DNA from 4 places in the Geodermatophilus sp. SYSU D01045 genome. Region 4 is predicted to be linked to each of the others. Evidence: riboswitches for the same ligand, from Rfam matches in the RefSeq annotation. Region 4 holds a riboswitch; each other region holds the start of a gene.
The links. Region 4 has a riboswitch for cyclic di-AMP ahead of ACI798_RS21565 (transglycosylase family protein). Riboswitches for the same ligand answer to the same signal wherever they lie in the genome.
Positions count from the first base shown of each region.

Region 1 (6,700 bases), on a different contig from region 4:
CGCAACGAGCTGCCGCTGTCGGCCACCGGGCGGGCGGAGGCGGAGGCGGCCGCCGTCCGGGCGAAGGAGCTGGGCATCGAGGTCGTGGTCGCCTCGCCGCTGCGCCGCACCCGGGAGACCGCGGAGGTCGTGGCCGGCGCGCTGGGCCTGCCGGTGGAGATCGACGACGACCTGGTCGAGCTCGACTTCGGCGACCTCGAGGGGCTCACCGCCACCGAGGCGCAGCGGCGGCACCCGCTGGCCGCCCGACGGTTCACGGCCGACGTGACGGTGGCCGCGCCGGGAGGCGAGTCGGTGGCCGACGTGTCGCGGCGGGTGGCCCGGGCGAGGAAGCGGCTGCTCGAGCGGCACGCCGGGAGGACGGTGCTCGTGGTCAGCCACGTGACGCCGATCAAGCTGCTGCTGGCCGCGGGCCTCGGCACCGGCGACGAGGTGGTGCACCGGGTCTTCCTGGAGGCGGCGTCGCTGTCGACGGTGGCGTGGAGCTCCGACGGCCGCACCTCGGTCCGCCTGGTGAACGACACCGCCCACCTGCGCTGAGGCGCCGTCCCGTCGAGATCCCGTGATCTCGACGTCGCAGAGGCCTCTAGACGTCGAGATCACGGGATCTCGGCAGGGGAGCCTGCGCCGGCGGGTCACTGAGCCCGTCGTCAACCGATGAGTTGACGACCGCCCGCCGGTCTCCCCTCCAGGCGGCTCCACCCCGGAGCCGGGACCGAGGAGGTGCGCCATGGGGCGGGTGGTGCTGTTCGCGGCGGTGTCGCTGGACGGGTACGTCGGGCGGGACGACGACATGCCGGGGCCGCTGTTCGACTGGTACGCGAACGGCGACGTCGAGATGACCTTCAGCGACCCGGACCGGCCCTTCCACGTGACGGCGGAGACGGCGGAGTTCCTCACCGACATGGCCACCCGGGTGGGCGTCATGGTGTGCGGGCGCCGGCTGTTCGACATCACCGACGGCTGGGGCGGCGTGCCCCCGAACGGCGAGCACGTCGTCGTGGTCACCCACCGGCCGGCCGACGACTGGCCGCACCGGGGCACCGCGCCGTTCACCTTCGCGCCCGACGTGCCGGCCGCGATCGAGCGGGCGAGGGAGCTCGCCGGCGACCGGGACGTCACGGTGAGCGCCGGGGACGTCGGCGGGCAGGCGCTGCGGGCCGGCCTGGTCGACCGGGTGGTGCTGGCCCTGGTCCCGGTGGTCCTGGGCTCGGGCCGGCCGTACTTCGGCGCCGGCGGCCCGCCGGAGATCCCGTTCGAGGACCCGGTGGTGGTGCAGGGCAGGCGGGTGACCCACCTGCTCTACGACGTGCGGCGCTGACGTCGTCGGGACGGGAAGCGGGCCCGGGGGTCCGGCGTTGTACCGGACACCCCGCCGCCGCCCGCCGCGGCGCTCCGGGGACGATGAGCCCCCCGCATCCCGAGGAGCCCCGTGACCGCGACCATCGCGCCCGCCACCACCACCGTCGCCGGCGACGAGCGCACCCTGTCTCCCGCCGAGTACGAGAGCTGGGCGGCGGAGGTCCGCCGGCTCGCCGACGAGCGCGGTGCGGTGGTGCTCGCGCACAACTACCAGGTGCCCGAGATCCAGGACGTCGCCCACTTCACCGGTGACTCGCTCTACCTGTCGCGGGTCGCGGCGCAGACCGACGCCCGCGAGATCGTCTTCTGCGGCGTCCACTTCATGGCCGAGACGGCGAAGATCCTCTCGCCGGACAAGACGGTGCTGCTGCCCGACCACGCCGCCGGCTGCTCCCTGGCCGACTCGATCACCGCGGAGCAGCTGCGCGAGTGGAAGGCCGAGCACCCCGGCGCCGTCGTCGTCAGCTACGTGAACACCACCGCCGCGGTGAAGGCGGAGACCGACATCTGCTGCACGTCGTCGAACGCCGCCGACGTCATCCGCTCCATCCCCGAGGACCGCGAGATCCTGTTCTGTCCCGACCAGTTCCTCGGCGCGCACGTCAAGCGCGTGACCGGGCGTCAGGACATCCACGTCTGGGCGGGGGAGTGCCACGTGCACGCGGGCATCAGCCCGGCCGACGTCCGCGCGCAGGTCGCCGCGCACCCGGACGCCGAGATCCTCGTGCACCCCGAGTGCGGCTGCACCACCTCGGTCCTCGACCTGGTCAGCCACGGCGACCTGCCCGCCGACCGCACCCGCGTGCTGTCCACCGGCGGCATGGTCGAGGCCGCTGCGCGGACCTCGTCGGGCCAGGTGCTGGTGGCCACCGAGGTCGGCATCCTGCACCAGCTGCGGGCGCTCAACAGCGGGACGGCGTTCATCCCGATGAACAGCCGCGCGGCCTGCCGCTACATGAAGATGATCACCCCGGCCAAGCTGCTGCACACGCTGCGCACCGGCGAGGGCGCGGTCGACGTCGACCCGGAGACCGCCGCCCACGCCCGCCGCGCCGTCGAGGCGATGATCGCCATCGGCGAGCCCGGCCGCGGCGGTGAGTGACGCTCAGATCCGCGTGAAGAGGTAGACCGACACCGCGACGCCGAAGACGACGATCAGCACCCGCAGCGGCGTCGCGGGGATGCGGCTGGCGACCCGGGCGCCGAGGAACCCGCCGACCAGGCTGGCCGGCGCCGCGACGGCGACCACCTGCCAGGCGACCGGCCCGAAGACACCGAACACGACCAGCGTGACCGTCGCCGTCACCGCGGACAGCGCGGACTTGAGCGCGTTGGCCAGCGGCAGCCGGTGCAGCGCCGTCCCGAGGACCCCGACGAGGATGACGCCGAGCGCGCCGCCGAAGTAGCCGCCGTAGACGGTGGCGAGGAACAGCGCGAGGTACAGCCACCACGGGTCGCGGGCGGCGCCGTCGTCGCGGTCGCGCAGCCGGCGGGTGAGCAGCGGCTGCACCGCCAGCAGCAGGCTGGCCAGCAGCACGAGCACGGGCACGACGACGTCGAAGGCCTCGCTCGGGGTGGTCAGCAGCAGCACGCTGCCGGCGACGCCGCCCAGCGCGGAGACGGCGCCCAGCCGGACCAGCCGCCCGCGCTGGCCGGCGTACTCGCGGCGGAACCCGGCCATCCCGCCGAGGTAGCCGGGCCACTGCGCGACCGAGTTGGTGACGTTGGCCGCCACCGTCCCCAGGCCCAGCCCGACCAGGGTGGGGAAGAGGATCAGCGACCCGCCGCCGGCGATCGAGTTGACCGCTCCCGCGCCCAGGGCCACCGCGGCCGCGATCAGGAGGTCGGCGGCCGTCACGGAGCGCCAGCCTACGGTCGGCGCATGCGACCCCCGGCCCCGGCGACCTGGCTGGCCGCCGCCCTCGGCGGCTCCGGCGTGCTGCACCTCGTGCGGCCGCGGACGTTCGAGTGGCTGGTCCCGCCCGAGCTCGGCGACGCCCGCGCCTGGGTGCTCGGCAGCGGGGTCGCCGAGGTCGGCACCGCGGCACTGCTGGCCGCGCCGGCGAGCCGCCGGGCCGGGGGATGGGCCGCGGCCGTGCTGCTGGCCGCGTTCGTGCCGGCCCACCTGCACCACTTCCGGGTGGCGCGCGGGCGGCCTGCGCTGGTGGCCGCGGCGGCGGTCCGGCTGCCGCTGCAGGCGCCGATGATCGCCGCAGCGCTGCGCGTGGCCCGGGGACACCGGGGCGTCAGCGGCCGCGCCCCCGGCCGACGCCGGCGCTGAGCCCGGCAGACTGCCCGCATGGCGGAGGCGTTCCCCGAGGACTGGCAGCGCGCCCTGGTCGTCGTCGCCCACCCCGACGACGTGGAGTACGGCTGCGCGGCCGCCGTCGCGGCGTGGACGGCGGCCGGGCGCGACGTCCGGTACGTGATGGCCACCAGCGGCGAGGCCGGCATCGCCGGGCTGCCGCCGGAGGCCGCCGGGCCGCTGCGCGAGCGCGAGCAGCGGGCCGCGGCGGCGGTGGTCGGCGTGTCGGTGGTCGAGTTCCTCGGCCACCCCGACGGCCGGCTGACCGAGGGGCTGGACCTGCGGCGGGCGATCGCGGCGGCGATCCGGCGTCACCGGCCCGACCTCGTGGTGACGCTGCACTTCGGCGACACGTGGACGCCGCCCGGCTCCGCGCTCGGCTACTGGAACAGCGCCGACCACCGGGTGCTGGGCCGGGCGGTGGTCGACGCCGTCGGCGACGCGGCCAACGAGTGGATCTTCGCCGAGCTCGCCGACCCGGAACCGTGGCGCGGGGTGCGCTGGACCGCCGTCTCCACGCCGGTGGGGGTCACGCACACCGTCGACGTGACCGACGTCGTCGACCGGGCGGTGGCCTCGCTGGCCGAGCACCGCCGCTACCTGGAGGCGCTGTCGGCCGACCCGGTCGAGGAGCAGGCACGGCGACAGGTCGACATGGCGACCCCGGTCGTCGACGGCCGGCGGGTGGCCGGCTTCGCGTTGTACGCCGGCTGACGCCGGACGCGGCCCCGGGGAGCTCCCGGGGCCGCGTCCGGGGCGGTCAGGGGTTGAAGCTCACGTGGACGTGGTCCATGTGGTTGGCCGTGGGGGACCCGCGGTCCTCCATCGCCCGCCAGCCGCCGCTCCCGATCACGAGGATCCGCTGCCTCCAGATGACGTAGTCGACGCCGAGGCGCGAGGCGTTGTCGACGACGTACTGGGCGACGGCGTTCCCCTTGGCGGAGTCGGCGTAGACCATGAAGTCCGCGGCGAGCTGCTGGGTGGGGGAGTGCCCGGGGCGGGTCAGCACGGTGGACACCCCGAACCGCTGCGCGACCTCGGCGACGACCGGGCGGACGTGCGCCGCCCAGGCGCTGTAGGAGGTCGAGGAGGCGGTCGGCCTGCCGGTGAGGTTCGTGGACACCGCCGCCGCGGCGGCGGGGGCCGCGGCCGGTGCGGCGGGGGCCGCGGCCGGTGCGGCGGGGGCCGCGGGCGCCGCGGCTCCTCCCCGGTCCTGGGACCAGCTGTCCGACCGGTCGCGGCGGGGACCGTCCCAGTCGGCCTGGGCCGCCGACTGGCCGGTGAGCCCGAAGGCGACGGCGAGGGCGCCGGCGGTGAGGGTGCGGCGGATCGTGCGCTTGCTGCTGGAGGGCATGACGAGGAGAGCTCCTGACGTCGGTGTCGCGCGGCGCCGTCCGTGGCTCGGCGGTCACCCGTCGCGTGAGGGGGACCTGCGGGACGGGCCGGCGCGCGGCCGGGCGGCGGGCGACTGCTGGAGGGCAGGCCGACGCCAGGGCGGTCGGTTCCGGTCCGTGGAGGGCGGCGACCGGCGGAGGTGGGCGGGTCGCGGCGCTCGTCGCAGGGGGCGGGGCACGCCGGGGCAGGCGCCGTCGGCGCACCCCGTGGTGGTTCTCCGTTCTCCCGTGGCCGCCTACCGGGTCAGCTGACGGGTTCGGGCGGGGATCTGCGCCCTACCCCCTCCCGGGGCTCGGGAGGTGGGACTCACCCCGGTGGTGCGGTGGGTCCCCGGCTCGCGGCCACCCGCGGTGGCCGTGACTCGGCGGCACCCGGCTCGGCTCCCCCGGTGGAGGACGTGACGACCGGCCGGACGCAGCCACCGTAGGAGCGTCCGCCGGGGCCCGCAGCGCGGACTCATGAGTTCCGCTGAGAGGGTCCGTAGACTGGTCGGCACGACGGACGAGTCGGCCGGGCGGTCGCGTCGGCGGGGGAGACCCCGCCGCCGAGGAACGTCCGGGCTCCACAGGGCAGGGTGGTCGCTAACGGCGACCCGGGGTGACCCGCGGGACAGTGCCACAGAGAACAGACCGCCAGCAGTTCGCTGCTGGTGAGGGTGAAACGGTGGTGTAAGAGACCACCAGCGCACCGGGTGACCGGTGCGGCTCGGTAAACCCCACCCGGAGCAAGGTCGAGAAGGGGCGGCGGCTGGGCGACCGGACGCCGTCCTGCGCAGGCGTTCGAGGGCTGCCCGCCCGAGCCTGCGGGTGGACCGCTCGAGCCCGCCGGCAACGGCGGGCCTAGATGGATGACCGCCCATCGGGAGGCCGCGAGGCGCCCGAGGACAGAACCCGGCGTACAGGCCGACTCGTCCGTCGCCCGCCGCCGACCTGGACCCGTGCGTCCAGGGGGCGACAGGGAGTGCACGTCACGCCACCGAGCCAGGCGCGGCGCGCCGCGGGTCGTGAGACGGCCGCGGGGACGCCGTGCGGCGGCCGGCCCTCGGTGTGGCCTGACCGATCAGTTCCCCGCGCCGTGCTGGTCTGTACGCCGAACCGACTCACGGGAGGCATGACGCCATGCGGAAACTCGCCTTCGGCATGAACGCGAGCCTGGACGGCTACATCGCCGCGCCCGGTGACGACCTCGGCTGGAGCGTGCCGAGCGACGAGCTGTTCCAGTGGTGGTCCGACCGGGTGGGGGCGACGGGCCTGGCGCTGTACGGGCGCAGGCTGTGGGAGGGGATGAGTTCCCACTGGCCCACCGCCGACCAGCAGCCCGGCGCCACACCGGCGCAGATCGAGTTCGCCCGCCGCTGGCGGGACATGCCGAAGGTGGTGTTCTCCTCCACGATCAGCGCGGTCGACGGGAACGCCCGCCTGGTCACCGGCGACGCCGTCTCCGAGATCGCCCGACTCAAGACCGAGGACGGCGGTCCCATGGACGTCGGCGGCGCCACCCTCGCCGCGGCGGCCATGCGGGCCGGGCTGGTCGACGAGTACGCGATCGTCACCCACCCGGTCCTGGTGGGCGGGGGCACGCCGTTCTTCACGGCGCTGGACAACTGGGTGGACCTGACCCTGGTCGAGACCCGGACGT
Region 1 is NZ_JBJGZB010000003.1:48,594-55,293, forward strand. Features, by position in the region: gene ACI798_RS03420 (bifunctional RNase H/acid phosphatase) at 1-540, shown strand, start outside; gene ACI798_RS03425 (dihydrofolate reductase family protein) at 731-1,321, shown strand; gene nadA (quinolinate synthase NadA) at 1,433-2,464, shown strand; gene ACI798_RS03435 (sulfite exporter TauE/SafE family protein) at 2,468-3,220, opposite strand; gene ACI798_RS03440 (DoxX family protein) at 3,245-3,643, shown strand; gene ACI798_RS03445 (PIG-L deacetylase family protein) at 3,662-4,381, shown strand; gene ACI798_RS03450 (hypothetical protein) at 4,428-5,021, opposite strand; cyclic di-AMP (ydaO/yuaA leader) riboswitch at 5,280-5,439, opposite strand; RNA gene rnpB (RNase P RNA component class A) at 5,565-5,976, shown strand; gene ACI798_RS03460 (dihydrofolate reductase family protein) at 6,181-6,700, shown strand, end outside.
Region 1: it holds a riboswitch for cyclic di-AMP, as region 4 does, so the genes downstream of both, ACI798_RS03450 (hypothetical protein) here and ACI798_RS21565 (transglycosylase family protein) in region 4, are expected to answer to the same signal.

Region 2 (6,700 bases), on a different contig from region 4:
GGGGCACTGGTGGCGGGCCTGCTCCTCCCGTGGATCGGGGGTCCCGCGATCGCCGCCCAGCAGTCCACCGGGCTGCTCGGTGACCTGCCCACCGAGTTCACCGACGCCCCGCCGCCGGGGAACACCGTGCTCCTGGCCGCGAACGGCGAGCCGATCACGTACTTCTACGACGAGAACCGCGACCCCGTGGAGCCCTCCGAGATCGCCGACGTCATGAAGGACGCCATGGTGGCCATCGAGGACTCGCGCTTCTACGGCCACCGCGGCCTGGACGTGCAGGGGACGCTGCGCGCGCTGGTCACCAACATCGCCGCCGGGCAGGTGGCCGAGGGCGGCTCGACGCTCACCCAGCAGCTGGTCAAGCAGACGCTGCTGCAGACCGCCGACACCCCCGAGGAGCGGACCGCCGCCACCGAGCAGACGGTGGGCCGCAAGCTGCGCGAGGCGCGTCTGGCCCTGGCGCTGGAGGACCTCTACAGCAAGGACGAGATCCTCGCCCGCTACCTCAACATCGTCTACTTCGGCCAGAACGCCTACGGCGTGCAGCCGGCCGCCCGCGCCTACTTCGGCGTCGACGCCGCCGCGCTCACCCTGCCGCAGGCGGCCCTGCTGGCCGGCCTCGTGCAGAGCCCGGTGAACGACGACCCGTTCACCGACCCCGAGGCGGCCACCGCGCGGCGCAACGAGGTCCTGTCCCGGATGGCCGAGCAGGGCTTCGTCACCGCCGACGAGGCGGCCGCGGCCGCGGCCGCGCCGCTCGGGCTGGCGCCCGCGCCCGCCCCGCCCCGGGGCTGCGTCCAGGCCACCGTCGGCCCGTTCGTCTGCGACTTCGTGCAGCGGTACCTCATCCAGGAGCTCGGGCTCAGCCAGGAGCAGCTGGACAACGGCGGCTACACCGTCCAGACCACGCTGGACCCCGAGCTGCAGCGCTCCGGCGACGCCGCGGTGCTGGAGACCCTGCCGCGGGAGGACTCGCTGGCCGCGATGTTCACCGCCGTCGAGCCCGGCACCGGCCACCTGCTGGCGATGAGCGTCAACCGGACCTTCGGCTACGACCTCGCCGACCGCACCCAGGAGTCGTTCAACCTCAACGTGGCGCCCAGCCAGGGCTCGGGCTCCACGTACAAGGTCTTCGTCGCCGCCGCGGCCCTGGCCCGGGGCTACTCCTCCCACTACACGCTCACCGCCCCCGACCCCTACGTCTCCCGGGTCTACAGCGGCCCCTGCGAGGGCCGGGACACCGACGGCCGGTACTGCGTCCGCAACGCCGGGTCCGGCTACCGCCCGACGCTGGACCTGACGACGGCGCTGTACCAGTCCTCCAACACCTACTTCCTCGCGCTCGAGGACGCCCTCGGCAGCGTCGAGGAGCCGGTGCGGATGGCCGAGGCGGCGGGGCTGTTCCAGTTCAGCCCGCCCGGCCTGGCGCAGAAGATCATCGACGAGAACCGCGGGTCGTTCACCTTCGGCGCCGAGGCGACCAGCCCGCTGGCGCTGGCCAGCGCCTACTCGACGTTCGCCGCCGGCGGCACGCAGTGCGACGTCGTCCCGGTGACCGCCGTCCTCGACCAGAACGGCGAGCCGGCGGCCGGCGCCGGCGGCGAGCCGCTCGCGGTCGGCGACCGGTGCACGCCCGAGGCGGTCCCGCCGGGCGTGGCGAACACGATGAACCAGATGCTGCGCAAGGACGTCGAGCCGGGGAACCCGGGACAGACCGGGGCCCGCGCCTACGTCCGCGGTCACCAGATCGCCGGCAAGACCGGCACCTCCCAGGACAACTACTCGGTGGCGTTCGTGGGCTACACGCCCGAGATCACCGCGAGCGTCATGGTCCTCAACCCCAAGCAGAACGAGGACGTCGGCGGCTTCGGTGGCGGAAAGGGCGCCACCATCTGGCACGACGCGATGGAGCCGATCCTCACCGCGCGCGGCAGCGGCGAGTTCCCGCCGGCCGACGAGACCGTGCAGAACGGCAACACCCGCCCGGTGCCCGGCTGCTCCGGCGTGCGCGCCTGCGAGCGGACCCTGGCCGACGCCGGGTTCACCCCGCGGACGGTGCGCGTCGACAGCGACGAGCCGTCCGGCGCCCTCCTGGGCACCAGCCCGCCCCGCGGCGGCCGTGCCGTGCCCGGCCAGGTGGTGTCGATCCTGGTGAGCAACGGCAGCGACTACGTGGAGCCGGAGCCCGCACCGCCGGCCGACCCGGCGCCCCCGAGCGCCCCCGGGACGACCCCGCCGTCGTCGTCCCCGCCGCCGTCCTCCCCGCCCCCGCCGTCGTCCCCGCCATCGCCGTCGACCCCGCCCCCGGCGCCGGAGCCGCCGCCCGCGCCGCCTCCGCCGACCGAGGTGCCGCCGGCGCCGGCGGTGCCCGCACCGGAGCCGCCCGCACCGGAGCCGCCCGCGCCCGCGACCGAGCCCCCGGCGCCGGGTGGCGGACCCGGCTCACCCTGGCGACCGGACGCCTGACGCCGCCCCAGCCGCTCGTCCAGGGACTGGGTGAGCAGCCACCCGGCCAGCAGGACCAGGTGCAGCAGGAACAGCCACAGGCCGATGGCGACCACGGCGCCGACCACGACCAGGCCGCCGAAGGGCGCGCCGAGGTCCAGCGGCAGGGACAGGAACAGCACGAAGCCCTGCAGGAACCCGGACAGGCACGCGGCGGTGAACAGCGCGCCGCTGACCAGCGCGCCCCACCGGCGCCGGCCGCCGGCCACCACGCCATAGCCCCACAGGATGGGCACGGTCAGCACGAACAGCACCGAGTAGTAGCCGACGGCGAACCGCCCGATCGCGGGCCCGGCGCCGTCCTCGCGGGCCAGGTCGGCCATGACCGTGGCGGCCAGCAGCAGCGGGTACAGCAGCAGGGGCGTCGCCACGACCAGGGGCAGCGCGAGCAGCCGGCCCCGCCAGCCGGTGAGGTTCTCCCGCCGCCGGCTGAACCGCATCAGCGCCCGCCGCAGCCCCTCGCCGTACAGCGACAGCGGCAGCAGCGCCAGCGCGAACCCCAGCAGGTCCAGCCGGACGCCGGCGTCGACCAGCCGGGCCACCGCGTCCGGCGCGCCCAGCGACGCCGGCAGCAGCTCGGCGAGCCGCCCGCTGCGCGCCCGCACCTCCTCGGCCGAGGTGGCCAGCGCGGTCAGCCGGACGGAGACCAGCACCAGCGGCACCACCGCGATGCCGGCGTAGAAGGTGAGTCCCGCGCCGATCAGCGCGAGGTCACGGCCGTGCAGCAGACGGCGGGCACCGGCCAGCAGCGTCCGCGTCTCGGCGCGCACCCGGGCCGCCGTCCACCTGCGTCCCGGGCTCACGCGCCCATGCCACCAGTCCCGGCGGCCCGGCGCCCGCCGGGGACCGGGCGGCGCTCAGTCGTCGGTGCTCGCGTCGTCGGTGGTGGGGGCGTCGTTGCCGGGGTTCTGGCCGGTCTCCTGGCAGCTGGCGTCGTTCTCGTTGCTGGCGTTCTCGCCGGAGGCGTCGCAGTTGGTCGGGCCGCGCGAGAAGTCGGTGTTGTCACCGCAGGCGACCAGGGAGCCGAACAGGGCGAGCGCGACGAGCGGCCGGGCCAGACGCATCCGCGTGGAAGAGGACATGCAGCAATCGGTACACGTCCCCGCGGCCGCGCAAACCGGCGGGGGTCGGCAACCTCCCGGAGCCACCCCATCACCGTTCGTGACCGATGTAATTACACCGGGGTGATTGTCACACGCCGGTCACGGACCTTACGCTCAGTACGTCCAACGGGGCGCTCCGTCACCAGTCCGGGTGACACCCCGCGGACGCCGTCGAGCCGGATCCCCTCCGCGGGGACCGGGCCGGGGACCCATCGCAGTCCTGGGGTGTAGCGCGTGTCCGCACGCGCCGGGCGACTCCACGCCCGAACCCGTCAGCTAACCCGGTAGGCGGCCTGGGAGAAGGAGAGACCGCCGCGTGGCGTCCCTGCGCACGTCCGTCCCCGGCATGCCCGCGACCGGCCGCTCCCGCGGCCGCCGGGCCGCCCTCGCCCTCGTCGGCGCCCTCGGCATCGGTCTCGGGCTGGGTGCCGTCCCGGCGCCGGCCGGGGCGGAGGAGCCGACGACGGCCGCCGAGGCCGCGCAGCTGGTCGCCGCCCGGGGCCACGAGCTCGAGGTCGTCACCGAGCAGTTCAACGAGGCCCGCGAGGCGCTCGCCGCCCAGCAGGCCGCCGCCGACGCCGCCGCCGCGGAGCTGGCCACCGCCCAGGCCGCCGTGGACACCGCCCGCCGGCAGGTGGTCGGCATCGCCCGGTCGGCGTACACCGGCGACAGCATGGGCTCGCTGCAGGCGCTCATGACCAGCGCGGACGCCGACGAGTTCGTCAACCGCGTCACGCTGCTGCAGGGCGTCGCCGGCTACCAGGGCGAGCTGCTCGGCCGGGCCGCGGCCGCCACCGAGACCGCCACCGCCGCGCAGGCCGCCGCCACCGAGGCCGCCGCCGAGGCCCAGCGTCAGTACGACGCCGTGGCCGCCCAGCAGGCCGACCTCGAGGCGCAGATCGCCGCCTACCAGGCCGACTACGCCCGGCTGACCGCCGACGAGCGGCGTGCCGCCCTCGAGGCCGCCGCCGCGGCGCACGCCGCCGAGGACGCCCGCGCCAGCCGCGACGAGGAGCGCGAGGACACCGCGTCGGCCTCCGGGTCGTCGTCCGCGGAGGAGCCGGCGCCGGCGGCCGCGCCGGCCAGCGGCGTCGCCGGGACCGTCGTCGCCACCGCCATGGCCCAGCGCGGCAAGCCCTACGTGTGGGCGGCCGCCGGCCCCAACGCGTTCGACTGCTCCGGCCTCACCCAGTACGCCTTCCGTGCCGCGGGGATCAGCCTCCCGCACTCCAGCAAGATGCAGTCGACGATGGGCACCCCGGTCTCCCGTGCGAACCTGCAGCCCGGTGACCTGGTCTTCTTCTACAGCCCGGTGAGCCACGTCGGCATCTACATCGGCAACGGCCAGATGGTGCACGCGCCGACGTCGGGCGACGTCGTCAAGGTCGCCGGCATCGACGTGATGGGCGGCTACGCCGGCGCCCGCCGGATCGGGTGAGGACCTCCCTGCCCCCACGTCACCAGGTGCCGGGACGGATCACGTCCGGACCCGCTGCAGCAGGCCCCGGACGAAGGCCGCCGTCGCGCCGGAGGGCAGCCGCACCTCCCAGCGGGTGACCACCCTCGGGTCCACCTCCTGCGCGCCGGGCAGGCGGCTCACGTCGGCCACCACGTGCTCCCAGACCCGCAGCCGCCCGTCGGCCGCCGGCGGGACCGGGGAGCCCGGCGCCCGCACCAGGTGCTCGTGCAGCACGCTGCCGCCGGGGGCTGCGAGCACCTCCCAGCGCAGGTGCGGCCACAGCGGCAGCGGCCAGCGCCGGACCTCGAGGTCCAGGTCGCCGAACCGGCGGTCCTCCACCTCCTCGGCGGGCCCGAGGACGGCGGCGCGCAGTGCCACGCCACGCGGCGCCCGCCGCGCGTGGTGCAGCGCCTGCCAGCGGGTGTGCGCCGCGTGCGCCTCGGCGCGGGTCGCGCCCAGGCGGGGCAGGGCCGCGGCCACCAGGTCCGGCCGCAGGTCCGCCATCCGGCGCAGCAGGACCAGGCAGAACTCCCGCCGCGCCAGACCCCGCACGGCCCGACCCTGCCACGCACCTCACACCCGGAGATCGGGACGTCGCCGCCCGCTGCCGCGTTGACCCTCCGGAACCGCCCCCGACCCGAGGACCGCGCACCGATGAACCCCCGCACCGTCGCCCTGGCCTTCCGCACCGTCGCCGTCGCCGAGGCCCTGTCCTGGGTCGGCCTGCTGGCCGGGATGTACGTCAAGTACGTGCCGGAGACCTCCGAGGCCGGCGTCCAGGTGTTCGGGCCGGTCCACGGCGCGGTGTTCGTCGCCTACGTGGTCGTGGCGCTGGTCGCCGCGCGGGTGCTCGGCTGGTCCCGGTGGACGACGCTGCTCGCGCTGGCCGCCTCGGTCCCGCCGCTGGTCACCGTGGTGTTCGAGCGCTGGGCCGGGCGCACCGGGCGGCTGGCGGCGCCCGTCCGGGCCTGACCTACGGTTCCGGTCATGCCGGAACCCGTGCTGCCCTCGACCGCCCGCACCCTGCTGGCCCGCACCGCCCGGGTGCAGCGCGAGGGGCGGGCGCCCAGCCTGGTCGCCGGCGTGGTCCGCGACGGCGGGCTGGCCTGGTCGGCCGGCCGCGGCGACGTCGACGAGCCGCACACCGACGTCCAGTACCGGCTCGGGTCGATCAGCAAGACCGTCACCGCCGTCGCGGTCATGCGGCTGCGGGACGAGGGCCGGCTGGCCCTCGACGACCCGCTGGACCGGCACGTGCCCGGAACACCGTTCGGCGACCGGTCGGTCGGGCAGTTGCTCTCGCACCTGGCCGGCGCCGCCGCGGAGAGCCCGGGCGGCTGGTGGGAGCGGGTGCCCGGCGGATCCCTGGCCGACCTGCGGCTGTCCGGGGAGCACGTCGTCCTGGGCGAGGCCCGGCGCTTCCACTACTCGAACCTCGGCTTCGGCCTGCTCGGCGAGCTCGTGGCGCGGCTGCGCGGGCGGTCGTGGGAGGACGTCGTGACCGCGGAGGTGCTCGCCCCGCTGGGGATGACCCGGACGACGCCGCGCCCGTCCGGCCGCGCCGCGCAGGGGTACGCCGTCCACCCGTGGGCCGACGTCGTCCTGCCCGAGCCCGAACACGACGCCGGCGTGA
Region 2 is NZ_JBJGZB010000048.1:2,396-9,095, forward strand. Features, by position in the region: gene ACI798_RS22680 (transglycosylase domain-containing protein) at 1-2,466, shown strand, start outside; partial or broken gene ACI798_RS22685 (YhjD/YihY/BrkB family envelope integrity protein) at 2,490-3,308, opposite strand; gene ACI798_RS22690 (hypothetical protein) at 3,363-3,587, opposite strand; cyclic di-AMP (ydaO/yuaA leader) riboswitch at 3,781-3,913, shown strand; gene ACI798_RS22695 (C40 family peptidase) at 3,925-5,046, shown strand; gene ACI798_RS22700 (hypothetical protein) at 5,086-5,619, opposite strand; gene ACI798_RS22705 (DUF3817 domain-containing protein) at 5,722-6,039, shown strand; gene ACI798_RS22710 (serine hydrolase domain-containing protein) at 6,055-6,700, shown strand, end outside.
Region 2: it holds a riboswitch for cyclic di-AMP, as region 4 does, so the genes downstream of both, ACI798_RS22695 (C40 family peptidase) here and ACI798_RS21565 (transglycosylase family protein) in region 4, are expected to answer to the same signal.

Region 3 (6,700 bases), on a different contig from region 4:
GTCTTCGCCTACGTGCAGCCCGACGGCAGCTGGATGATCAACAACACCGGCGTCGTCACCGGCGACGACGGCACGGGGCTGATGGTGGACACCACCTCGACCGAGGCCCGCAACCGCGCGCTGCTGGCGGCCGTCGGGTCGGTGGCGCCGGGCCGGCTGCGGGCGCTGGTGAACACCCACCACCACGGCGACCACACCTTCAGCAACTGGCTGGTGCCCGCCGACACCCCGGTCGTCGGGCACGTGCACGCGCGGGAGGACCAGCTCGCCGCCGGGCTGCTGGCCGCGCAGGTGCTCACCGGCCCGGACTACGGGCATCTGGAGGTGCGCCCGCCCGACCTGACGTTCACCGGCGGGCTGACGCTGCACCTCGGCGAGCGGGCGGTGGAGCTGCACGCGGTCGGGCCGGCGCACACCCGCGGCGACGTCGTCGTCTGGCTGCCGGCGGAGCGGGTGGCCTTCGCCGGGGACATCGCCTTCGCCGGGGGCCAGCCGTTCCTCGCCGAGGGCAGCGTGGCCGGCTACCCGCGGGCGGTCGAGGCGCTGCGCGCGCTGCAACCCGACGTGCTGGTGCCCGGGCACGGCCCGGTGTGCCGCGGCGACGAGGTCCCCCGGCTGCTCGACGAGCTGGCCGGCTACGCCGCCTTCGTCGCCGCGACCGCGCGCGAGGGGCACGCGGCCGGGTGGTCGCCGCTGGAGACCGCGCGGCGGCACGCCGACAACCCCTACACCGGGTGGCAGGAGTCCGAGCGGCTGGTCGGCAACCTGCACCGGGCCTACGCCGAGCTCGACGGCCGGCCGCCGGGCGAGCGGCTGCCGCTGGCCGACATCTGGCCGGACATGGTGGCGTTCCACGGCGCCCCCATCGGCTGCCGGGCGTGAGGGAGGAGAGCTGATGCGCTGGGTCACCTACGTGTCGCCGTCGGACGGCGCGGAGCGGGCCGGGCTGCTGCGCGACGGGCAGGTGCACGGGTTCGACGCCGCACTGGTCGACCTGCTGCCCGACCTCGCCTTGGCGGCGGAGCGCACCCCGGCCGAGGTGGTGCCGGAGGAGGGGCTGGTGCTGCGCGCGCCGGTGCCGCGGCCGCCGTCGGTGCGCGACTTCCTGTCCTTCGAGCAGCACGCGCGCAACGCCGCCGCCGCGTTCGGCCGGGAGGTCTCGCCGGTCTGGTTCCAGCAGCCGGTCTTCTACTTCACCAACCCCGCGGCGGTGCGCGGGACCGGCGAGCCGGTGCCGGTCTCCCCCGGCTCGGCGGCGTTCGACTACGAGGTGGAGGTCGCCGCGGTCGTCGGCCGGGGCGGGTCGGACCTCACGCCGGAGCAGGCCGAGGCCGCGATCGCCGGCTACACGGTGTTCGTCGACTGGAGCGCTCGCGACGTGCAGGGCGTGGAGTCCCAGGTCGGCCTCGGCCCGGCCAAGGGCAAGGACGGCGCGACGACGCTCGGCCCGGTCCTGGTGACGCCCGACGAGCTCGAGCCGTACCGCTCGGGTGCCGGCTACGCGCTGCGGATGGTGGCCGCGGTCGACGGCGTCGAGCAGGGCGGCGGCAACTGGGCCGACATCCGCTGGTCGTTCGGGCAGATGCTCGCCTACGCCTCGCGCGGCACCGAGCTGCGGCCCGGTGACGTCGTCGGCAGCGGCACGGTCGGGACCGGGTGCCTGCTGGAGCTGCGGTCGCTGCACGGCGAGGAGCGGCACCCGTGGCTGCGGCCGGGCGTGGAGGTCGCGGTGACCGTCGAGCGGATCGGCACGGTGACCGCACCGATCGTCGCCGGCCCCGACCTGGTTCCGCTGGGTCCCGCGGCGGCCGCGCGGGCCTAGGGCGGAGCGTGCCCGCGCTCCGGGGCCACTGTGACCCCGGAGCGCGGACACGCGCCGGTTCAGTCCTCCGCCCGGCCCATCCCGGTGCCCTCGGCGGCGCCGGGGAAGCCGGGGCGGTCTCCGCTCCCCATGGGTCCCTGGGCAGCGCGGGGTCCCTGCTCGGGTGCGTCGTCGGCGACGCCGTTCTCGTCGGGGTGCTCACCCGGCAGCACGTGGTCGTCGGTGCGGCCGTCGGAGCCGCCGTTCGGCGGACCCTGGGTCATCGCGGACCTCCTCAGCCGTGCTCCGACCGGACGGCTGGGCTCGCCCCGGTCGGAGCACGGGGTACCCGTCCCGCCGCCCCGGACACGGCTCGGGCGGTCGCCGTCCGCTCGGGGACGGGTGGTCAGGGGCAGCTCTCCTCGAGCTTCACGACGCCGAGGTCGATGGCGCCCTCGACGTCGCCGGTGACCCGCTGGCCGGCCGGGACGTTCTGCGTGCAGACCTTCCAGTTGGCGTCGAGCACCTGGTTGCGCGTGTCGAGCAGGTCGTGGGACAGGCTGAGGAAGACGCCGTGGGTCTGGATCAGGTCCTGGGCGTCCTGCAGGGTCATCCCGACCACCGACGGCATGGCGAAGTCGACCACCGGCGCGGCCGACGTGGTCAGGGTCGCGGTGGTGCTCGGCGCGACGGCCGGCGGCGGGGCGCTGGAGACGGGCGGGACGGCCGGCTGCGGGCTCGGCGTGGCGGTCACGGTCTCGGTGACCGTGGTGGTGCTCGCGGCCACGGTCGCCGGCTCGTCGTCGTCGCCGCCACCGAGCGCGGCGCCGATGGTGCCCACGACGAGGACCAGCGCGAGGACGGCGAACCAGGGACGCAGGTAGACCGGCGTCTCCTTCTCCTCCGGAGGCGGGGGGAGGAATCCGGGCAGCGGGCCCTGCGGCGGCTGCCAGGGCTGGCCGGGCGGCGGTCGGGTCATCGGGACACCCCGTCGTGCTGGAGGGACCCGCGGCGGGCGCGGCGGCACCGCTGTCGCGGGAGGAACCGCGGGAGCGTGCCACGGGGGGACGCCGGTCCCCGGGACATCCGGGACGGCGTCGTCGCGGAACGGTCACGGGACGCCCCCGTCGCCCCGCCGGTCTCCCCGGACACGCCGCGGCCCCCGTCCCGGGCCGGGACGGGGGCCGCGATCGATCGGGACCGCGGGTCAGTAGCCGCGACCGGACTGGCCCTTGCCGCCCTTTGCGTTCTTGGCCTGGAAGTCGCGGACGAACTGCTTGATCTTGGCCTGGTTCTGCGGCTTCCGGAGCTCCTGGACGACCTTGGCGGCGACGCCCGAGGCGATCAGGTTCCTCATCATCCCCATGGGGGGCTCCCTCCTCTCGGTTACTGCATCGGGTGCCCCGACAACGGGCGGCGCAACCGTCGCGATCCCGGCTGTGTCCCCCGATCCGGTCGTGGCGGGTCGTTGACGGGCTGTACGGGCACACCGCCGGCTCCTTTCTCCTCCGCCGCGGCGTGTCGGCGCCGTCCCTCCGGATCTCGCACGGCGGGGGCGCCGGCTCCGGTCCTGGTGAGGCGGGCGATTCGGATCCGCTGCCCGCGTCAAGTCCGCGACCGGCGTCCGGGCGTGGCGCGACTCCGGCCCGGTTGAGTGCTGCAACCCCCGTCCCTACCGTCGTCGCGGTCCGGCCGGGACCCACCGTCACGCCCCCTGTGTGACACCCGCCGGACACGCCGAACCGGACGCCGGCAACTCAGCCGGCACCGGGCCGGGGACCCACGTGAGCACTGGGGTGAAGCGCGCTCCGTCGCGCCGGGCGACTCCTCCGTCCGAACCCGTCAGCTAACCCGGTAGGCGATCGCGGAGAACAGGAGAACCGTCGTCGATGACGACTGCACGCACGTCCACCGCCCGTCGCTCGTTCCGCGGCATCGCCGTCGCGGCCATCGCCGGAGCCGGCATCGCCCTGTCCCCCCTGCCGGCGTCGGCCTCCACGGGCGGCGGCGGTACCGGGACGGTCGCCGCCGCACCGGCGCCCGCTCCCAACGGGGCGGCCCAGACGGCCGTCGACACCGCCCTCGCGCAGGTCGGTGACCGCTACGTCTACGGCGCGACCGGCCCCGACAGCTTCGACTGCTCGGGCCTGACCAGCTACTCCTACCAGGCGGCGGGCGTCTCGATCCCGCGCACCTCGAAGGCCCAGTCGACGTTCGGCACCCCGGTGGCGAAGGCCGACCTCCAGCCGGGTGACCTGGTGTTCTTCTACAGCCCCGTGTCGCACGTGGGCATGTACATCGGCAACGGCCAGATGGTCCACGCCTCGACCGCCGGCAAGCCGGTGGCCGTGGTCGACCTGGACTCGATGCCGGAGTTCGCGGGCGCGCGCCGCGTCGCCTGACGCACGGAACGGTGCCCCCGGCCGGCTCGCCCGGCCGGGGGCACCGACCCATCCTCGGGTGGTGACCGCCGCCGATCCCCCCTGGCCGCGGCCGGCCGGCTCCGGTCCGGTGGTGGCGGTCGGCAAGCTCGTCGCCGACCAGCTGCTCGTGCTCTCCGCACCCCTGGTGATCGGCGGCCAGCAGCGCGTCGGGCGGACGACGACGGCCGGCGGCGCGCCCGCCAACGTCACCGCCGGCGTGGCCCGCCTGGGTGCGCCCGCGCGGCTCGCGGGCTGGGCCGGCGCCGACCCGCTCGCCGACGGGCTGCTGGCCGGTCTCGCCGGGCGCGGCGTCGAGATCGCGGTGGTCCGCCGCGGCCGCGCGCCGCTGGCGACGGTGCTCGTGCACCCCGACGGCGAGCGCACGGTGCTGACCGACCGCGGGGAGGGCGGCCTGGAGCCGGCCGACGTCCGCCGGGAGTGGTTCGCCGGCGCGGCCGTCGTCCACCTCGACGGCTACGACCTGCTGCGCTTCCCCGACGCGGTGCGGGCCGCCGCCGACACGGCGCACGACCTCGGGGTGCCGGTGAGCGTGGACGTCGCCGCTGCCGCCCGGATCTCTGCCCACGGCGTGGGTGCCTACGCCGACCTGCTCACCGGGCTGCGTCCGGACGTGCTCTGCTGCAACGCCGCCGAGGCCAGCGCCCTGGGTCTGGACGGCGACCGGCCCGCCTGGGCGCCGCCGCTGGTGCTGGCACACGCCGGCGCTGCCCCGACTCGGGTCGTCACGGTGGCGGGCACGGTGGAGGTGCCGGTCGAGCGGCTGCCCGCAGGTGGGCTCTGCGACACGACGGGCTGCGGCGATGCGTTCGCGGCCGGGCTGCTGACCGGCTGGCGCGCGGGTGCGTCCGTGCTGGACGCCGTCCGGGCCGGTCATGCAGCGGCCGCTGTGGTGGCCGGAGCGGTCGGTGGCCAGCCACCATTTTTGGGCTTCTGACCTGGGGGTTCGTGCTGCACGAGACTGCCGGATCGACTAGACTTCGATCATGTGTTCGGGTGACCTGGAGAGCGGGGACGTCCTCGACGACGTCGCCGCTGCGGTCGCCCGGCGCAACCGCGAGGACGCCCGTCTGACCTGCCTGGTTCGCGAGGCGGAGATCCAGCAGGCGCCGGAGCGGGACGGGCTGAGGTCGATGGTCTCGTGGCTGCGCGGGCACTGCCGGCTGTCGACGGTGGAGGCCTCTCGGCTGGTGCGCAACGGGCGCGCCCTGGAGCACCTGCCGGCGCTCGCCGAGGCACACGAGACGGGTCTGGTGTCCGCCGAGCAGGTCGCGGTCGCGGCGCGGGTGGTGACCCCCGAGCGGCTGGCCTCGGCTCTCGAGCAGGGCGTGGACCTGGCGGTGATCGACGCGGTGCTCACCGGCGTCGCCGTCGAGCGCGAGCACGCCGATCTGGTCCAGGTGGTGCAGCACTACTGCAACGACCTGGATCCCGACGGGCCGGAACCCGACCCGACCGAGGGCCGGTCACTGACGCTGGCCAGGCACGCCGACGGCTCGCTCTCCATCCGCGGGCACTTGGACGCGGTCGGCGGGGAGAAGCTGCAGACCGCGCTGGAGGCGCACGTGCAGGCCGACCGCCCCGCCGGGGACGACCGCACCCGTGCCCAGCGCCTCGGGGATGCGCTGGTCCAGGTCATCGACAACGTGCTGGCGGCCGGGAGCCTGCCGCTGCTGCGCGGGCACAAGCCGCACGTGGTGGCGCGGATCGACCTCGCTGACCTGGCCGCTCCGGGCACCGATCGCAACGCCGCCACGCTGGGCTCGGGAGTGACCATCTCCGCCGCCCGCGCCCGGTGGCTGGCCTGCGACGGCATGATCTCCCGGGTGGTGTTCGGGGCCGACGGGGTGCCGCTGGACCTGGGGCGGGAGCGGCGGCTGGCCGACCGTCACCTGCGCCGCGCCGCCGAGCTCCGGGACGGCGGGTGCGTGTTCGCCGGCTGCGGGGCGCCGACCTGGTGGTGCGACGTACACCACCTGGTGCACTGGATCGACGGCGGCGAGACCAGCCTGGAGAACTCGGCACTGCTGTGCGAACGCCACCACACGAAGGTGCACCACGGCTTCCGGGTGGAACGACAACCGACCGGGGTCTGGCGCACCTACCGACCGGACGGCACCGAGATCTCCGTCCGGCCACCTCTGCTCGCCCCCGCCGCATGAATCAGGGCAGGTAGCGACGGCGGAAGAGCGCTGCGCAGTCGCTCAGCGCCGGCACCGCAGCGGCGGCGTCCGCGAGCTCGCCGTGCCCGCGGAAGAGCACGCGCGTCGGCAGGGATCCGCGATCGGCGTTTAGCCGGCTCGCCACGTCGCGGGCACCCTCGTCGTCGTCCCGGGCGAGGACCAGCGTCACCGCCGCGTCCCACACCGGACCACCCGCGGAGCCGCCGCGGCGCACGCTCTCGGTGAGCAGGACGTTGCGCAACAGCTGCCGTGTCGGGTACCCGCCGAGGCGGTCG
Region 3 is NZ_JBJGZB010000002.1:86,013-92,712, reverse strand. Features, by position in the region: gene ACI798_RS02225 (MBL fold metallo-hydrolase) at 1-882, shown strand, start outside; gene ACI798_RS02220 (fumarylacetoacetate hydrolase family protein) at 896-1,822, shown strand; gene ACI798_RS02215 (hypothetical protein) at 1,882-2,085, opposite strand; gene ACI798_RS02210 (hypothetical protein) at 2,208-2,780, opposite strand; gene ACI798_RS02205 (hypothetical protein) at 3,009-3,167, opposite strand; cyclic di-AMP (ydaO/yuaA leader) riboswitch at 3,527-3,678, shown strand; gene ACI798_RS02200 (C40 family peptidase) at 3,691-4,203, shown strand; gene ACI798_RS02195 (carbohydrate kinase family protein) at 4,265-5,179, shown strand; gene ACI798_RS02190 (DUF222 domain-containing protein) at 5,229-6,404, shown strand; gene ACI798_RS02185 (PGN_0703 family putative restriction endonuclease) at 6,406-6,700, opposite strand, start outside.
Region 3: it holds a riboswitch for cyclic di-AMP, as region 4 does, so the genes downstream of both, ACI798_RS02200 (C40 family peptidase) here and ACI798_RS21565 (transglycosylase family protein) in region 4, are expected to answer to the same signal.

Region 4 (6,700 bases):
TCGGGTTTGCCGGTGTGCAGGGTCGGCACCGACCCGATCAGGTGCAGCTCGCGCGGCGCGGACGGCCCGCCCAGCCGGTCGGCCACCCACGGCCGCAGGGCCGCGAGGTCGGGTGCGGTGCCCGGCGCCGGGACGACGGCGGCGACCACCCGCTGCCCCCACTCCTCGTCGGGCCGGCCGAACACCACGGCGTCGGCGACGGCGGGGTGCTCCCGCAGCGCCCCCTCGACCGCCTGCGGAGCCACGTTCACGCCGCCGGTGACGACGACGTCGTCGAGCCGCCCGACCACGGTCAGCCGCCCGTCGGGACCGATCGAGCCGGCGTCGCGGGTGCGGAACTCCCCGCCCGCGAACGCCGCCGCGGTGCCGTCCGGGTCGCGCCGGTAGCCGAGCGCCAGCACCGGGCCGGCCACCGCGATGGCTCCTCCGCCGGGTCCTGCGGCACTCCCGCCGGCGTCCACGCGCACCCGGACGCCGTCGAGCGGGACGCCGTCGTAGACGCAGCCGCCGGCGGTCTCGGTCATGCCGTACGTGGTCACCACCGCGACGCCGCCCTCGCGGGCCCGGGCCAGCAGGCCCGGGTCGGTGGCCGCGCCGCCGACCAGCACCGCGTCGAACGCGCGCAGCGCCTCCGGCTCGCGCTCCAGGTACCGGCGCAGCTGGGTGGGCACCAGCGCGGTGTACCGCCGGCCGGCGGGCATCCGCGCGACCGCGGCGGCCAGGTCCTCCCCGGCCGCGAGCGCGGTGGGCGCCGTGCCGCCGAGCACCGACCGCACCAGCACCTGCAGGCCGGCGATCGCCGACGCCGGCAGCGCGAGCAGCCAGGCGCCGGGCCCGCCGAGCCGGTCGAGGGTCGCCGTCGCCGAGGCCCGCAGCGCCGCCGCCGGGAGCAGCACGCCGCGCGGGCCGCCGGTGGACCCGGAGGTGACGACGACGAGGTCGGCGCCGTCCTCCAGCGGCTCCTCCGGCGCGAGGACCGCCCGCGCGGCCGCCGCGGGCGGCCCGGCCGGGAGGACGGCGAGCGGCGCGGCGCCCTCCAGGCAGGCGCGGACGGCGGGCAGCACCGTGCCGAGGACGGCGTCGGGGGAGTCCGGCGCGGGGAGGACGGTCAGCTGCCGGATCACGGGTCCCGAGGGTACGTCGCGTGCGACATAGGCTTGCGGGCGTGATCACCCCCGCCGGCCTCCCCGAGGGGATCGACCGGCTGGCGGTGTGGTCGGTGCCGATGCGCACCCGCTTCCGCGGCATCGACGTCCGCGACGGCGTGCTCGTGCACGGCCCGGCCGGCTGGGGCGAGTTCTCCCCGTTCTGGGACTACGGCGTGCCCGAGAGCCGCCGCTGGTGGGCGGCCGCCGCCGAGGCCGCGGTGCGGGGCTGGCCCGCACCGGTGCGCGACGCGGTGCCGGTCAACGTCACCGTCCCCGCGGTGGGGCCCGAGCGGGCGCACGCGATCGTGACCGCGTCGGGCTGCCGGACGGCGAAGGTGAAGGTGGCCGAGTCGGGCCAGACCGCCGGCGACGACCTCGCCCGTGTGGAGGCCGTCCGCGATGCGCTCGGCCCCTCCGGCGCGGTCCGGGTCGACGCCAACGCGGCGTGGGACGTCGACACCGCCGTCGCCCGGATCCGGGAGCTGGACCGGGTGGGCCTCGAGTACGTCGAGCAGCCCTGCGCCACGCTCGCCGAGCTCGCCGCGCTGCGCCGCCGGGTGGACGTCCGGGTCGCCGTCGACGAGGGCGTGCGCCGCGCCGACGACCCGCTGGGGGTCGACCTGCGGGAGGCCGCCGACGTCGTCGTCCTCAAGGTGCAGCCGCTCGGCGGCGTGCGGGCCGCGCTGCGCGTGGCCGAGGCGCACGGGCTGCCGTGCGTGGTCTCCTCCGCGCTGGAGTCCTCGGTGGGCATCGCCGCGGGGATCGCGCTGGCCGCCGCGCTGCCGGAGCTGCCCTTCGCCTGCGGCCTGGCCACCGTCGCCCTCCTCGACGGCGACGTCACCGACACCCCGCTGCTGCCGGTGGACGGCGCGCTGCCGGTCACCCGGCCCGACCCCGGCCGGCTGGACGCCGTGACCGCACCCGGCGACGTGACCGCCCGCTGGACCGAGCGGCTGGGCGCGGTGCTGGCCGCGTGAACCCCTCCACCGCGCTGGCCCGCGTGCTGGTCGACGAGCTGGTCCGCGGCGGGGTCCGCGACGCCGTCGTCGCGCCCGGCTCGCGCTCGGCGCCGGTCGCGCTGGCGCTGGCCGCCGCCGAGCGGGCCGGCGTCCTGCGGCTGCACGTGCGCATCGACGAGCGGACCGCGTCCTTCCTCGCCCTGGGCCTGGCCCGCGCGTCCGGCCGGCCGGTGCCGGTGCTCACCACCTCCGGGACGGCGACCGCGCACCTGCACGCCGCCGTCCTCGAGGCCGACGTCAGCGGGGTGCCGCTGCTGGCACTCACCGCCGACCGGCCGCCGGAGCTGCGGGCCACCGGCGCCAACCAGACGATCGAGCAGCCCGGCCTGTACGGCGGCGCGGCGCGCTGGGCGGCCGACGTCGGCGTGCCCGAGGCCGGCCGGGAGGCCGCGCAGAACCGCTACTGGCGCTCGGTGGTGTCCCGGGCGCTGCTCGCGGCCACCGGCGTCCTGTCCGGCGACCCCGGGCCGGTGCAGCTGAACCTGGCCTTCCGCGACCCGCTGCTGCCCGAGGAGGAGCCCGGCCCGCCGGCGGGCCCGTGGGCCGGCCGGGACGGCGGGGCGCCGTGGACCGCCGGGGCGCCTTCGCCCGTCGCGACCGTCCCGGTCGGGGACGGCCCGCGCACGCTCGTCGTCGCCGGGGACGGGCCGGACGCCGTCGGCCGGGCGTGGGCGGGCGGCGCCAGCGCGGCGGGCTGGCCGGTGGTCGCCGAGCCGAGCGGCGGGGCGTGGACCGACGGCGCGGTGCGCGGCGGGGCGCTGCTGCTCGGCGTGCCCGGCTGGCTGGACGCGCACCGGCCCGACCGCGTGGTCGTCGTCGGCCGGCCGACGCTGTCCCGGCCGGTCTCGGCGCTGCTGGCCGATCCGCGGGTGCGCGTGGAGACGGTGGTCGCCGGGCCGCGCTGGCCCGACGCCGGCCGCTCGGCGGCCCTGGTCACCCGCGCCGCCCCGCCGGCCGGCCCGCCGTCGGAGCCGGGCTGGGCGGCCGCCTGGCGCTCGGCCGCGGACCGGGTCGGGGGCGCGGTCGACGCCGCCCTGGACGCCGCGCCCGGGCTGACCGCCGCCCGGCTGGCCCGCGACGTCGTCGCCGCGCTGCCGTCCGGGGCGCTGCTGGTCCTCGGGTCCTCGACACCGGTGCGCGACGTCGACCGGCTCGCCGTCCCCCGCGGCGACGTCAGCGTGCTCGCCAACCGCGGCGTCGCCGGCATCGACGGCACGGTGTCCACCGCTGTCGGCGCGGCGTTGGCGCACGGCGGGCCGGCGGTGGCGCTCATGGGCGACCTGACGTTCCTGCACGACCTGCAGGGCCTGCTCGCCGGCGAGGGCGAGCCGCGCCCGGACCTCACCGTGGTCGTGCCCGACAACGACGGCGGCGGGATCTTCGCCCAGCTGGAGCCCGGCCGGCCGGCGTACGCCCGCGACTACCGGCGGGTGTTCGGCACGCCGCACGGGCGCGACCTGGTCGCGGTCGCGGCGTCCCTGGGCTGGGCGGCGACGGCGGTGGCCACGCCGGAGGAGCTCGCCGCCGCGCTGGTGCGCGGCGGGCCCCGGGTGGTCGTCGCCCGCACCGACCAGCGCGCGGAGGCCGACCTCGCGGTCGCCCTGCGGGAGGCCGCGGGCCGCGCCCTGGCCTGAGCGGCCTCGGGAGCGTCGGGTCTCCTGCAGCGACCAGCCGGTCCCGCCGGGCTCACCGGAGAGTGAGACGCACGGCTCCGGAGCCCCTTCCGGACGCCCGTGACGAGCCGGTCCGTCACTCCGTGGCGGTGGCCTTCGTCACGGGATCCGGGCGGTCGCGGCGAGGGCGGCCGCGGGGGCGGGGGCGTGCTCGCCGGGCCGGATCGCGCACCGTGAACAGCGGGTTCCGTTTCTCGGCGCGGCCCGATGCGGTGGTCACGCCGGCGTCACGCCGTACCCCACGAGCCCCAGCCGAACCGCACTGTGACCGCCGTCACGACGACAGTCGACATGACGACACGTAGCGTTTTGGCTGCGCTCAGCGAAGACGGAGCGCGGCGCCGGTCCGCCAAACCCTGCCCACCGGTCGCCCACGCCAACTCCCAGGGCAGGGGTGGGGGACCCACTCTTCCGGCGCGCGACGGCCTACGGGGGCCTGTCGGAGCGCGCCTCGGGGTGAAGCCGCGGACCGCGGCCGGGCACCGATCGCCCGAACCCGACAGCTCACCTCGCCGGCGGTGATCGGGAGATCATCACCATGCCCAAGCACCGCGCACCCCGCTACGTCCGCACCAAGAAGGTCATCGCCAAGGCCCCTGTCGCTGCCGGCGCCGCCGCCGTCGGCCTGGGCGTCCTGAGCTCGCCGGCCTCCGCCTCCACCACCCACGACTGGACCGGCGTCGCCCAGTGCGAGTCCAGTGGCAACTGGAGCATCAACACCGGCAACGGCTACTACGGCGGCCTGCAGTTCAGCCAGTCCACCTGGGCCGCCTTCGGTGGCACCGACCTCGCCCCGCGCGCGGACCTGGCCACCCCGGCCCAGCAGGTCCAGATCGCCGAGGCCGTCCTGGCCGGCCAGGGCATCGGCGCCTGGCCGAGCTGCGGCAAGTTCCTGACCGACGGCACCACCCCGGCCGCTGCCGAGGCCCCGGCCGCGCCCGCCGAGCAGGCCGCCCCGGCCGCCGAGGCCCCGGCCGCTCCGGCCGAGCAGCCGGCCGCCGAGCAGGCCGCTCCGGCCGAGCGGGCCGACCGGGCCGAGCGGGCCGAGGTCACCACCGAGGAGTACACCGTCCGCTGGCGGGACACGGTGGCGAAGATCGCCGCCGCCCACGGCCAGAGCTGGCGCGAGCTCTACGAGCGCAACGCCGACGTCATCGGCGGCAACCCGAACCTGATCTACCCCGGTCAGGTGCTGGCGCTCAGCGGCTCCGCCGTCCCGGCCGAGGCCGCCCCGGCCCCCGCCGCCGAGGCCGCTCCCGCTCCGGCCGCCGAGGCCGCCCCCGCTCCGGTCGCCGAGGCCGCCCCGGCCCCGGTCGCCGCCGCCGGTGAGGCGGCGCCCGCCGCCACCCCGCCGATCGCCGAGGCCGCCCCGCAGGTCGCGCAGTCCTCGGTCGTCGCCGAGATCACGAACACCGCCGGCGCGATCCACGAGGCCGTCCAGGCGGCGGCGAACGCCGTCGTCAGCAACGTCCCGGGCGCCGCGGACATCACCCTCGGCGGCACGCGGGCCAGCGCGGTCGACCCGGACGGCCACCCCTCCGGCAAGGCGCTGGACTACATGGTCATGTCCGACGCCGCCCTCGGCGACGCGATCGCCCAGTACCACGTCGACCACTGGGACGAGCTCGGCGTCGAGTACGTCATCTGGCAGCAGCGCATCCTCACCTCGCCGGACGGCGCCTGGAAGGCGATGGCGGACCGCGGCAGCGCGACCGCGAACCACGTGGACCACGTGCACGTCAACTACGTGGGCTGACCTCCAGCACACCCGACGAGGGCCCCGACCGCGTGCAGCGGCCGGGGCCCTCGTCGTCTCCGGGTCGTGTCCGGGGGAGGAGGACGCCGGCCGGGACCGGCCGCCTCAGCCCTCCAGCGCGGCCTGGAAGGCGGCGAACTTCGACTGCGTCTCGGCCAGCTCGGCCGTCGGGTCGGAGGCGCCGACGATGCCGCAGCCGGCGAACAGCCGGGCCGAGCACGGGTCGTCGTCGACCAGCTGGGCGCAGCGCAGGGCCAGCCCGAACTCGCCGTCCCCGCGGGCGTCGAGCCAGCCCACCGGCCCGGCGTACCGGCCGCGGTCCATGCCCTCCAGCTCCGCGATGACCGCGGCGGCCGCGTCGGGCGGGGTGCCGCAGACGGCGGCGGTCGGGTGCACGGCGTCGACCAGCTCGAGCAGCCCGGCGCGACCGCGGGCGCCGGAGCGGCGCTGGGTGCCGACGACGTCGGTGGCCAGGTGCCGCACGTTCGGCAGCGTCAGCAGCGAGGGCTGCTCCGGCACCGACAGCGCGGTGCAGAACGGGTCGAGCGCCCGCACGAGCGAGTCGACGGCGAGGGCGTGCTCGGCGTGGTCCTTGTCGCTGGCCAGCAGGCCCGCCGCGAGCCGCTCGTCCTCGGCGCCCGCGCCGCGCGGGGCGGTGCCGGCCAGCACCCGCGCCGACAGCTGCCGGCCGGTGCGGCGCAGCAACAGCTCGGGGGTGGCGCCGAGCAGCCCGTCGACGGCGAAGGTCCAGCAGTCGGGGAAGCGGGCGGCCAGCCGGTCGAGCAGGCGGCGGGGGTCCAGCGGCTCGTCGGCGGTGACCAGCAGGTCGCGGGCGAGCACCACCTTGGCGAGGTCGCCGGCGCCGATGCGGGCGACGGCGGCGGACACCGCGCCGCACCACGAGGCGGGGTCGAGCGCGCCGTCGGCGTAGCGCAGCCGGCCCGGCGCGGGCGGCAGCGGCTCGCGGGTGGCCGGCAGCACGTCGCGCGGGTCGGCGCCGCCGGTGGTGGTCACCCACGCGACGCCGTCGCGGCGGCCGACGACGACCTCGGGGACGACGAACACCGACGTCCCCCGGGCGGGGTCGAACGCGACGCTGCCGAA
Region 4 is NZ_JBJGZB010000039.1:20,927-27,626, reverse strand. Features, by position in the region: gene menE (o-succinylbenzoate--CoA ligase) at 1-1,124, opposite strand, end outside; gene ACI798_RS21575 (o-succinylbenzoate synthase) at 1,166-2,125, shown strand; gene menD (2-succinyl-5-enolpyruvyl-6-hydroxy-3-cyclohexene-1-carboxylic-acid synthase) at 2,122-3,801, shown strand; cyclic di-AMP (ydaO/yuaA leader) riboswitch at 4,205-4,374, shown strand; gene ACI798_RS21565 (transglycosylase family protein) at 4,379-5,596, shown strand; gene ACI798_RS21560 (isochorismate synthase) at 5,702-6,700, opposite strand, start outside.